DNA from 2 places in the Arthrobacter sp. TmT3-37 genome. Region 2 is predicted to be linked to the other one. Evidence: riboswitches for the same ligand, from Rfam matches in the RefSeq annotation. Region 2 holds a riboswitch; the other holds the start of a gene.
What was found. Region 2 has a riboswitch for cyclic di-GMP ahead of ACX80U_RS08090 (response regulator transcription factor). Riboswitches for the same ligand answer to the same signal wherever they lie in the genome.
Positions count from the first base shown of each region.

Region 1: it holds a riboswitch for cyclic di-GMP, as region 2 does, so the genes downstream of both, ACX80U_RS07490 (glycoside hydrolase family 26 protein) here and ACX80U_RS08090 (response regulator transcription factor) in region 2, are expected to answer to the same signal.

Region 1 covers NZ_JBTNDU010000004.1:98,713-102,101, forward strand. The annotation lists gene ACX80U_RS07485 (DNA-formamidopyrimidine glycosylase family protein) at 1-735, shown strand, start outside; gene ACX80U_RS07490 (glycoside hydrolase family 26 protein) at 694-1,965, opposite strand; cyclic di-GMP riboswitch class I at 1,983-2,057, opposite strand; gene ACX80U_RS07495 (peroxiredoxin-like family protein) at 2,385-3,056, shown strand; gene ACX80U_RS07500 (GNAT family N-acetyltransferase) at 3,168-3,389, shown strand, end outside.
Region 2 covers NZ_JBTNDU010000004.1:214,442-217,830, forward strand. The annotation lists gene ACX80U_RS08085 (Hpt domain-containing protein) at 1-450, shown strand; gene ACX80U_RS08090 (response regulator transcription factor) at 447-1,304, opposite strand; cyclic di-GMP riboswitch class I at 1,445-1,519, opposite strand; gene ACX80U_RS08095 (ArgP/LysG family DNA-binding transcriptional regulator) at 1,617-2,519, opposite strand; gene ACX80U_RS08100 (LysE/ArgO family amino acid transporter) at 2,588-3,187, shown strand; gene ACX80U_RS08105 (DUF7793 family protein) at 3,299-3,389, opposite strand, start outside.

The sequences.
Region 1 (3,389 bases), 120 kb from region 2:
AGTGCACTGGACGGACTGCGGGTGGTGGAGCACGTGACGCATGGCAAGCACCTGCTGACGCGGCTGGACGGCGGACTCACCCTCCACACGCATCTGCTCATGCAGGGCTCGTGGACGGTCACCGCCGCGGGCAGGAAGCTGCCGCGCGCACTGCTGCCCGACGCACGGGTGATCCTCGAGGTCGAGGACGGCCCCACCGCCTACGGACTGAACCTTCCCGTCGTCGACCTGCTGCCCACGCGGGCGGAGGCCGATGTCGTCGGGCACCTCGGACCCGATCCGCTGCGCGACGACTGGTCCGCGGAGGAGGCGGCCGCCAGGCTGTGCCGAGATCCCGCCGAACGGGTCGCCGCGGCCCTGCTCGACCAGCGCAACGTCGCCGGCTTCGGCAACCTCTGGGCCAACGAGCTGTGCTTCTTGCGCGGCATCCACCCGGACACCCCCGTGGCCGACACCGACATCCCCGCGCTCGTGGCGCTCGGCGCACGATGCCTGCGGTTCTCCGCCGTCCAGCCCGGTGCCCATCAGGTCACCACGGGCACGACGCGCAAGGGCGAGCAGCACTGGGTGGCCGGCCGGGCCGGGAAGCCGTGCCTGCGCTGCGGCACCACCGTGTGCGTCCGTGCCGAGGTCCCCGGTGATCCGGGCCGCCGCCGGACCTGGTGGTGCCCGCGCTGCCAGCCGTTGCGGCAGTCAGCGCCGGGTGGCGAGCGCCGCCGCGAAGGCGTCGGCTGACGCTGCCGTGCTGTTGATGCGCCAGTCGGACTCCTTCGCGATGTGGAACCAGACGAGGGCGACGACGTCCGGCTGGGCGGAGAGGTAGCCGAACAGGTTCGTGATCCACTGGGGCTTCGATCCGCCGACCTCCGAGGACGCGGTCTCGGCGATCAGGACGGGTTTTCCCGGAGCGAGCCGGCGGAGCTGCGCGATCCCCTCGCCGAAGACCGCCTCCGGTTCCTGCCAGCTGCCCCCCGACGGGGAGGTGCCCCAGTTGTAGCCGTCGAGTGCCACGGCGTCGACGTACCCGCTGCCCGGATAGAGACCGTCGAGGGGGACGGAGCCCCAGTAGGGCACGTTCGGGTTCCAGACCCAGCTGATGTTGGTCGCACCGGTCGACGCGACGACGTCGTGCACGTGCTGGTAGGCCGCGACGTAGTCTCCCGTCCCGTTGCCGTTGACGCCTTCCGCCCAGGGGTACCAGTTCCCGTTCATCTCGTGGGCGAAGCGGAGGTACACCGGCTGGCCCCACCGGCCCAGGGCCGTACCCCATTCGCGCAGGTAGGCGTCGAAGTCGCCGGCTGCGATGCGGTCCAGCGAGTAGGCGGGCTGCGCGGTGCCGCCGCCCCAGGTCCAGGGCTCCCAGGTCAGGAGGGTCTCGGCGCCCCTCGCTCGGACGGCGTCGAGTTCGGCGATGGGCGCGGGCTGGTTGAAGTCCTTATAGGACAGGACGATCGAGGGCGCCTCGCCGGCGAGGGCCGTCACCTCGTCCAGTTCCGCGCCGGCAGCCGGCCCGCCATTTGTGCCCACGCCGAACCGGATCGCCTTGGCTGTGCCGCTCGGCACGGGGGTGGGCTCGACGACGGTGAAGCGGGCGGTCGCGACCGCGTTCCCGGCCGTCGCGGTGACGGTCACGGTGCCCGCAGCGGCGGGCATGACGATCGACGCCTGGAAGGCGCCGCCGGCGGTCGTGGTCACGGCCACCCTGGCGGTTCCGGCGACGACGGTACCCTTGGTCCGTTTCGGGAACCCCGCACCCGAGACGGACACGGACGCACCGGGTGCACCGGAGACGCTACCCAGCGTGATCGTCGCAGCGGCCTGCGCGGGGGGAGGGGTCAGCCCGAGGAGCAGGACCGAGATCACGGCGAAGAAGAGGGGGAGCCGGTGGGCGGTGGTCCGTGCCGAAGCGGCAGCGGGAGGGGGAGCGGCGGGGGGAGTCTCGGGTGGAGTCGCGGGTGGAGTCATGGTCGGCACCTAGCTGGTTCGGTAGCCCGGCTGACCGCAGGGGTCCCGTGGCTTTGCGTCCCCGGCTCGCGCCGGGTTTGCCGTTGTCGCCGGGCGGTCGCCCGGGCGCCGGAGGTCCCTGCCGCGGCGGGGCTCCTCCACCATTGTCCCGGAGGTCGTCGTCGGACGGTGGCGGGGCGCCTGAAGGATGCCAGAGGATTCCTGCAGGTCTTCCGCAGCATGCCCGGATCGCCCGCCGGCACCGCTGGAACCGGCCTCGTGGGACGGGCGGAACCGGTCTCAGTCCTCGGTGCGCCGCGGTGGCGGGCGGTGCGGACTATGACGCGGACGGACCGGCGCTCTGGGAATTCGCGGTGACGTGCACCACAATGGGTCCTGCTGCGGGATCGAGGCACCCGCGGTGTTGTTGAGGGGGACAGATGAAGCAGAGACCGGCGTTCACGAACACCATCGCATTCCAGATCGACGAGTACAGGCCGACGTTCGAGGCGCAGGTCGGCCCTGCCCTCGCAGCGGTCTTCGCCCGTGAGCAGGAGGATCTCCGCCGCGCCGGGATCCCCCCGGGGACGGCGCACGCGGGCGACCTGCTCCCCGATGCCGTCCTGCACGACGAGCACGGCCGCCAGGTGCGTCTGGGCGAGGTGCTCGGGGCCGCGGCGGCTATTTTGGTGTTCTACCGCGGTTCGTGGTGCCCGTACTGCAGCATCGCGCTGAAGACGTACCAGCGCGAGCTCCGCCCCGTCGTCGAGGCGTTCGGGACTCGGCTCATCGCGATCAGCCCCCAGGCCCCCGAGACCGCCGTCGCGGCCGCACGCGCCGCGGGACTGCGCTTCGAGCTGTACTCGGACGAGGGCAACGCCCTCGCCTCGCGCCTCGGGATCGTGACGGTGCCCAGCGCGGAATCCGAGGCGGCACGCGCAGCCCTGGGCATCGACGTCGCAGGCACCAACATGGACCGCACCGCAGCCATCCCGTTCCCCACGGTGGTCGTCGCCGACGCCACGGGCACCATCCGCCTCATCGACGTCCGGGTGGACTACACGACGCGCACGGAGACGTACGACATCATCGAAGCCCTGATCGCCCTGTAACCCGCACCCCCCGAGGCAGGCGCCGGTAGGATCACGGCGTGCCGTGCCGGAACACACCCGTCCCGGTCGACGGTGCCGCCGCGCCCACAACACCGAGAGGACAGGCCCTGCATGGAGCTGACGATCGAACGCGTGCCCTTCGACGCCCCCGACGCCGAGGCGCTGCGCAACGCCCAGCAGGCCGAACTGCACGTGCGCTACGGCAGCGAGGACCACGAGCCCGGAGAGTCCCCTACCGCGGACAACGTGCCCTTCTTCGTCGTCGCCCGGGCAGCGGATGGAACGGCCGTCGGCTGCGGGGGCCTGCGCCCGCTCGGCGACGGAGGTCTCGAG
Region 2 (3,389 bases):
GTGCCCATCCATCCGACCCCGCCTCCTGGCCAGCACCAGGAGGGGACGGCGCTCCCACAGGGCGACGCCGTCCGGGCCCCGGACGCGCCGGGCAGGGCTGCGCCTCTCCTGGACCTCGACGTCCTGCGGGACATGGAGCGCGACTTCCCGGACACGTTCGTCGTCGAGCGTTTCGCCCGCGACTTCTCCGAGACGCTGGAAGGAAAGATCGACCGCCTGGAGGCCTGGTTGCAGGACGGCGACCCCATGGCCGCCCAGGACGCCGTGCTCAGCGTGACGACGTCGGCGGCGATGGTGGGAGCCACCCGCCTGAAGCAGGCCGCACTCGCCACTCAGCGCTTCCTCGCTGCCGACGACCTCGGCGCCGCTCAGCGGTCGGTCGCGCTGCTCCGGGGCTGTGCGACCGATACCGTCCGTGAACTGCTCGACACCTACCTGGGACGCCACTAGCCGGACGCGCGCTCCTGCCCCGGATCGACGCGCCTCGGCATGATCCGGAAGCCCACGCCACGCACCGTCGTGATGAGCTCGGGGTCGCCTTCCGATCGGGCGAGTTTCTGGCGCAGGTTGGCGATGTGCACCTCGATGGCACGTTCGTCCGTGCGGCTCACGAAGTTGTACCCGCGGTAGTCACGGCCGCGGGACACGCGGACCAGCTCCTCCTTCGTGCGCACGGCGCCGTTGCTCGCCATCAACTCGTGGAGCAGGTTGAACTCGGTCTTCGTGAGCGGCAGCTCGACGCCGGAGCAGGTCGCCGTGCGGGCTTCGCTGTCCACGACGAGACTGCCGTTCCGCAGGAGGCCTGCCGTCCCCTTGGCGGTCCCGGCGTCCGTGGGACGATCGGGTGCAGTCGCAGGTCCTGGCGCAGGTCCTGCTGCTGCGGGCGGCTGTGTCGGAGGGTGCTGCGCGTTCTGGCCGATGCGCGGCCTGCGGAGCATCGCGTCGATGCGCGCCCTGAACTCGCGGGGGCGGAAGGGCTTCAGCACGTAGTCGTCGGCGCCGGCCTGGAGCGCCGTGAGGATGTCCATCTCGTCCGTGCGTCCGCTGAGGACGATCACGTAGCAGTCCGTCGTGGAGCGGATCCGCCGTAGGACCTCGTACCCGTCGATATCGGGCAGTCCGATGTCCAGCGTGACCACGGCCGGGTGTTCCCGGCGGACGACGTCGACACCCTCGCGGCCGCTGGACACGCCGCTGACCTGGAAGCCACCCTGCTCGAGGATGGCGGACACGAGGTTCCTGATGTCGAGATCGTCCTCGATCACGACGGCGGCCCGGCGGTCACCGGAGAGGGGGCTATTCATGACCGGGTGCCTGATGGTGGCGGTTGGCCCAGCGCGGCGTCACCAGGACCGCCGCCGTCCGTGTGGACCCCGGGGAGTACCGTGCTGGGAGGACTGTATTGACTTGGCGTGTCCGAGGCATACTCCGTGGACCTGTTCTCTTCGGCGGCCCGGCTGACCTCGTGGGTTCCGTGGCTTTGCGTCCCCGGTTCGCACCGGGTTTGCCTTTGTCGACGAGCGGCTGCCCGCCCGACGATCTTAGCAATGTCGGGTGACACTTCTGCCACTGCGGGTGCGCAGCAGGAGAAGCCGGTCCGAAGGGGCCCGAGACGCTCACGCCGTCCCTGCTCCCGGCCGGCGCAGGACGGCGGACGCGCGGAGGACCGCCTCGCCGACGGCATCGAGGGACCGGGAGCCGTGCCGCCACTGCTGCCAGTGGAGCGGGACGTCCACGTGGCCACCCGGCTCGAGGGGGCTGACGTCGCCGGTGGGTGGTCCGGCCTCCAGCTCGAGTTCGGACATCAGCCCCCACCCCATGCCGAGCCGGATCGCGTCGGCGAACTCCTGCGCTGCCGGGACGAAGTGGCGGGGCGGGGAGACGGGCCGCCGGGTAAGGGTGCGCAGGTAGCGGTCCTGCAGGTCGTCCTTGCGGTCGAAGACGATCACGGGAGCGTCCGCGAGGCGGTCCGGGCCCGCACCGTCGGGGAACCACTTCTCCCGGAAAGCCCGCGCGCACACCGGGACGTAGCGCATGATGCCCAGGGGCCGGGACGAGCATCCCTGCACGGGCTCGGCGATGGAGGTGATGGCTGCGGCGGCGGTCCCGTCGCGCAGCAGATCGAGGGAATGCTGCTGGTCCTCCCGCAGTATCTCGACCTGCAGGCTCTCGGCGAGTGGTGCCAGGGCCGGCAGGACCCAGGTGTGCAGCGAGTCCCCGTTGATGACGATCGTGATGCGCTGGTGCTGCCGTTCGCCGGCGGCTCCCAGCTCGGAGGCGAGGTCCGCGGACAACAGGTCGAACTGACGTGCGAAGCGGACGATGGCCTCGCCGGCCTCGGTGGGACGCAGCGGACGGGTGCGTGTGATCACCGGACGCCCGACGGCCACCTCGAGTGCGCGGATGCGCTGGCTCACCGCCGAGGGCGTCACCGAGAGCAGGGCGGCGGCCCCCTCGAAGCTACCCTCCCCTACGATGGCCGCGAGGGCCCTTGCCTGCGCCGGTTCGATGCTAAACATGAGCCCGTCTTACCACACTGAAGAATCATTAGCTGGCCTGAGGGTCCTTCCACTCCTACCGTGGTGGTGTGATTGCTTCCGCTGCTACCGGCCTCGCTGCCGGACTGACCCTGATCGTCGCCATCGGCTCCCAGAACGCCTTCGTCCTGAGCCAGGGCCTGCGGCGGTCCCACGTGGCCTTGGTCGTGACCGTGTGCGCACTCTCGGATCTCGTGCTGATCGCCCTCGGAGTCGGCGGACTGGGTGTGGTGGTCACCGGCGCCCCCGTCGTCCTCGAGGTGGTGCGCTGGGCAGGGGCAGCCTTCCTCACCGGCTATGCGGTGGTTGCCGCGCGCCGGGCCGTCCGGGGTGGCACGCTCGATGCCGACAGCCGGACGGGCACCTCCTGGCGGGCCGCGCTCGGTACCTGCCTCGCCCTCACCTGGCTGAACCCGCACGTCTACCTCGACACCGTGCTGCTGCTGGGATCGCTGGCCAGCACCCACGGGACCCCGGGGAAGTGGTGGTTCGCAGCGGGAGCCGGCCTGGGGAGCATCCTCTGGTTCACGGCACTCGGTGTCGGCGCGCGGTACCTCGCCCCGGTCTTCACCCGACGGTGGGCCTGGCGTGTCCTCGACGGGTCGATCGCCGTCGTCATGCTCGTCCTCGCGGTGATGCTCGTCGTGTAGCCGCGCGGGCGAGCGGGCGGGGCACCACCGCGGCAACGCCGTCGGCGCGGTCTGCCGGAGGCAGGCGTCGGGAGACGGCGGACGTCCCACCGGCCGGAAGGGCGGCTGACGTCAGGAGCCGACGATCGCCTGTGCTGCCGGGATCGGGCCGACCGCGGTGCGGGGTGACCGTCGGAGCAACCAGGTCAGGGCCTCGTCCCGT